DNA from 2 places in the Actinomadura sp. 7K534 genome. Region 2 is predicted to be linked to the other one. Evidence: riboswitches for the same ligand, from Rfam matches in the RefSeq annotation. Region 2 holds a riboswitch; the other holds the start of a gene.
The links. A riboswitch is a leader RNA that binds a small molecule or an ion and turns the genes downstream of it on or off. The one in region 2 is predicted to bind thiamine pyrophosphate.

Region 1: it holds a riboswitch for thiamine pyrophosphate, as region 2 does, so the genes downstream of both, thiO (glycine oxidase ThiO) here and thiC (phosphomethylpyrimidine synthase ThiC) in region 2, are expected to answer to the same signal.

What each region holds. Positions count from the first base shown of each region.
Region 1 covers NZ_SMKB01000236.1:5,478-7,925, forward strand. Annotated here, with positions in the region: gene E1266_RS30620 (thiazole synthase) at 1-185, opposite strand, end outside; gene thiS (sulfur carrier protein ThiS) at 292-492, opposite strand; gene thiO (glycine oxidase ThiO) at 489-1,619, opposite strand; TPP riboswitch at 1,610-1,723, opposite strand; gene E1266_RS30635 (FAD-dependent oxidoreductase) at 1,819-2,448, shown strand, end outside.
Region 2 covers NZ_SMKB01000005.1:41,658-44,105, forward strand. Annotated here, with positions in the region: gene E1266_RS02170 (hypothetical protein) at 1-694, shown strand, start outside; gene tsaA (tRNA (N6-threonylcarbamoyladenosine(37)-N6)-methyltransferase TrmO) at 660-1,073, opposite strand; TPP riboswitch at 1,155-1,268, shown strand; gene thiC (phosphomethylpyrimidine synthase ThiC) at 1,264-2,448, shown strand, end outside.

The DNA.
Region 1 (2,448 bases), on a different contig from region 2:
TTCAGGACGTCCAGCACCGAGCCGCGCGCCGACGGGTCCACCCGCCGCATCGCGACCGTGGTCAGCTCCGTCCCGGACGCGGTGAGCGCCTCCCGGAGCACCTGCATGCTCGGCGCCCCGCCGGTCCCCATGATCAGCCGGGAACCGAGCTCCTCGCCCGCGATGACAAGCCTGTCGTCGTCCACCTCAACCCCCCTGTACTCCGTTGTTGTGGGGGGACGGCCCCCCACGCCCCCCTGGCGGGGGCCGAGTGGCGCATTGCACTTCGCTGCGCTCCGTTCCATACGCCCCTCAACCCCCTTGGACAGCGTTCAGAACCTCGATCCGGTCGGCGTGCGCGAGCGTCGTCGTCTCCCAGGAGGAGCGGCGGACGACCTCGTCGTTCAGCGCGGCGGCGACGCCGGTCACGGCCGCGGTGACGGACGCGACGACCTCGGCCACGCTCGTGCCCTCGGGCACGTCGCGCGGCTCACCATTGACGAACACCTTCATCGGGAGTGCACCTCGGCGGAGAAGCGGTCGGGGGAGAAGGGCCCGGCCACGTCGGGGACGGGCCCGTCCAGCAGCATCGCGGACAGGATGTCGGCGGACACCGGAGTGAGCAGGACGCCGTTGCGGAAGTGCCCGGTGCCGACGAAGAGGCCGGGCAGCGCGGACGCCCCCATCACCGGCGCGTTGTCGGGGGAGCCGGGGCGCAGGCCCGCCGACACCTCGGCGAACTCCAGCTCGGTGATGCCGGGCAGCAGCTCGCGGGCGTCCCGCAGCAGCTCCCACAGGCCCCCGGCGGTCACGCGCGTGTCGAAGCCCAGCTCCTCCTGGGTGGCGCCGAGGACGATCTCCCCGTCCGCGCGCGGCACCAGGTAGACCGACGAGCCCTTCACCAGCCCGCGCGTGGCGCGCGTCAGGAACGGCACGCGGGTGCGGAGCCGCATCACCTGGCCCTTCACCGGGCGGACGGGCGGAACGGCCCCCGGGGGCAGCCCGTCGAGGTCGCCCGACCACGGGCCGGCCGCGAGCAGGACCCGGTCGGCGCGGACCACGGTCCCGTCGTCCAGCCGCACCCCGGTCGCCGCGTCGTTCTCGACGGCGACGCCGGCCGCCCGCCGCCGGACGAGCCGCGCGCCCGCCTTCTCGGCCGCCGTCAGCAGCGCCGCGGTCAGCCGGCGCGGGTCGATCGAGCCGTCCTCCGGGGCGAGCAGGCCGCCGCGGACGCCGGGCGCGAGCATCGGCTCCGCCCTCCGGCACTCCCGCCCGGTCAGGGCCTCGGCGGCGATGCCGAGGCTCTCCTGGAAGCGGCGCAGGTCGTCCAGGTAGGTCAGGTCGTCGGAGTCGAACGCGACCTGGAGGATCCCGTCCGTGCGGTAGGCGGTCTCCAGGCCGGTGAGGTCCTCCAGTTCCGCGACGAACGCCCCGTAGCGGTCGCGGGAGGCGAGGCCCAGCCGCAGCAGCGGCTCCTCGCCGTAGGTCACTTCGCTGACGGGGGTGAGCATGCCGGCCGCCACCGACGACGCCCCGCCGCCGGGGTCGGGGTCGACCAGGGTGACGGCGGCGCCGGCCGCGGCCGCCCGCCACCCGGTGGCCAGGCCGACGACGCCCGCCCCTATGATCGCGATCTCCACTGCGCGCTCCCTTCGCCGGCATGATCCGGATCAGGTCCTGGCGGTCGGCGGCCCGTTCAGCCGCCCTCTCAGCCCGGTCGTACCGGACTCCCGCGCTCTGTGCCGTTTTACGTGGTTTCCACTGTACGACCCCCGTGACATGTTCAACTGTCTGGACACCAGTCCAAGAGGCCGCCGGCCCGCCGGTTAGGGTGACCCCATGCAGAGGGTCATCGTCGTGGGTGGAGGGCTGGCCGGCGTGCGCGCCGTGGAGGCCCTGCGGAGCAAAGGGTACGAGGGCGCGCTGACGCTCGTGTCGGCGGAGCGGCACCTGCCCTACGACCGGCCGCCGCTGTCGAAGGCCGTCCTCGCGGGCGAGTCCGACGACACGACGGTCGACGCCGACTGGGACTCCCTCCACTGCGACCTGCTCCTCGGCGAGCGCGCCACCGGGCTCCGCCTGGCCGAGCCGGGGCGGGGCGGCGTCGTCGCGTCCACCGCCGGGGACCTCCCGTTCGACGGGCTGGTCATCGCGACCGGCGCCGCGCCGGTCACGCTGCCGGGGGACGGGCGCCAGCACGTCCTGCGCACCATCGACGACGCCCGCGACCTGCGGTCCCGGCTCAGCGGCGGCGCGCGGATCGTCATCATCGGGGCGGGCTGGATCGGCGCCGAGGTCGCCACCACCGCCGCCGCCAAGGGCTGCGGCGTGACGGTCGTCGAGGCCGCCGACGCCCCGCTCGCGAACGCGATCGGCCCGGAGGTGGGCGCGCTCACCGCGCCCTGGTACGCCGAGGCGGGCGTCCGGCTGCGCACCGGGGTGAAGGTCGCGGAGGTCCGGGACGGCGGC
Region 2 (2,448 bases):
ACCGGGCGTCGGCGCGGTCACGAAGATCGACGGCCGTGCGGCCGTGCTGCTGCGCGAGCGCTCGCTGCCCCAGGGCTGGCTGGAGGCCGTCCACGCCACCGCCACGGAGACCCTCGGCGCCTGCTGGCGCGTCCTCGACGACGAGGGCCGCGAGGTGGACCCGCTCCCCCGGGACGCGTTGCGCGAGGCCGACCACGTCGTCCTGGACGGCGAGGGGCGCTACCGCGACGACCGCACCGGCGCTCTGCTCGCCGTGGCCTGCGGCCCGACCGCGGAGTCGCCCGGCCTCCCCCCTCCCGGCCGGACGACCGTGCTCCGCGATCCGCACGCCCGCCCGCTGCTGGAGTTCCGCGGCGGCCTCGCGGGCGGCCGGGTGCGCGTGTTCCTCGCGGACGGGCGGCCCGCCGGCGAGATCCGGGGTTCGCAGGAGCCGTCCTTCCACATGCCCGACGGGACGCTTCTCGGCACCACCCGGCCGGCCGGCGGCCGCCACGTCGTCACCGGCGTGGACGGCCGGGAGTCGGCCACGCTCTGGAGCAAGGGCGGCGACGGCGGCGTCCGGCTGCGGCTGGAGCGGTCCCCGTCCGCCCCCGACCCGCTGCGCACCCTCGCGCTCGCCCTCCCCATGGCCGTGCACGGCACCGGGCGGCACCGCCCCGTCAGGTGGGCGGGGCGCAGGTCAGGGCGGGCTTGACGTCCACGATCGGGGTGCCGTCCAGGGCCTCCAGGTCCCGGACGCGGACGCGGTTCCCGGTGATCTCCAGGATCTCGACCGGGTGCAGCCCGATCGGGTTCGGGCGGTCGGGCGAGCGGGTGGCGAACACGCCGTGCAGCGGGGCGGCGGGATCGTCGCGCGGGTGGACGCGCAGGACGTCGCGCGGCGACAGGTGCAGCCAGGTCAGCACGAAGACCCGGTCGCCGGGGCGCAGGCCCTCCAGCGCGGGCAGCACGGCCCCCTCGAACACCAGCCATGCCTCGGGCGAGCCCTCAGGGCCCTGCTTGGGCGCGGACGCCCGGTCGGTCAGCGGGGACTCGACGTGCCCGACCGCCGTCACGGTGAAGTCTTCTGCCATGCGGCCGATTCTCCCAGGCCGCCCCTCATATCCCATGGACGCCGGTTGCGGCAACCGGGGTGCGGCGGGTTAGCGTCGGGGGCGACAGATCGCGGGGGTCCGGCGAACCGGGCTGAGATAGCGGCTGAGACGGCCGCTGACCGCATGAACCTGACCGGGTAATGCCGGCGTAGGGAGAGATCGAGTCGTCATGACCGAACCTGTGGTTCCAGCTGCCCGCAAGACCTACCTGCAGGGCTCGCGGCCGGAGATCCGCGTCCCGATGCGGGAGGTGCCGCTGACCAACGGCGACGCCGTCGTCCTGTACGACACGTCCGGGCCGTACACCGACCCAGAACAGGAGACCGACGTCCGCAAGGGGCTGCCCGCGCTGCGGGAGCCGTGGATCATCGAGCGCGGCGACACCGCGCCGTACGACGGGCGCCCGGTGCGCCCGGAGGACGACGGCCGCCGCGCCGCGGCGGGCGCCGCGGCGGGCGGGGCCCCCGGCGGCTTCCCGCCGCGCCGGCCGCGCCGCGCGACCGGCGGCGCCGTGACCCAGCGGGCCTACGCGCGGCGCGGGGAGATCACGCCGGAGATGGAGTTCGCGGCGCTGCGCGAGGGCGTGGCGCCGGAGGTCGTCCGCGAGGAGCTCGCGGCGGGGCGGGCCGTGCTGCCCGCCAACGTCAACCACCCCGAGATCGAGCCGATGGTGATCGGGAAGAGGTTCCTGGTCAAGGTGAACGCCAACATCGGCAACTCGGCGGTGGCGTCGTCGATCGACGACGAGGTCGAGAAGATGACGTGGGCGACCCGCTGGGGCGCCGACACGATCATGGACCTGTCGACCGGCCGCGACATCCACACCACGCGCGAGTGGATCCTGCGCAACTCGCCGGTGCCGGTGGGGACAGTCCCGCTGTACCAGGCCGTGGAGAAGGTGGGCGGCAATCCGGCGGACCTGACGTTCGAGGTCTTCCGCGACACGGTGATCGAGCAGGCCGAGCAGGGCGTGGACTACATGACCGTCCACGCCGGGGTCCTGCTGCGGTACGTGCCGCTGACGGCGAACCGCAAGACCGGGATCGTCTCCCGCGGCGGGTCGATCATGGCGGCGTGGTGCCTGGCGCACCATCAGGAGAACTTCCTCTACACCCGCTTCCGCGAGCTGTGCGAGATCTTCGCGGCCTACGACATCACCTGGTCGCTCGGGGACGGGCTGCGCCCCGGCTCCATCGCCGACGCCAACGACGAGGCGCAGTTCGCCGAGCTGCGCACCCAGGGCGAGCTGACGAAGATCGCCGCCGAGTACGGCAACCAGGTGATGAACGAGGGGCCCGGGCACGTCCCGATGCACAAGATCAAGGAGAACGTCGACCTCCAGCAGGAGTGGTGC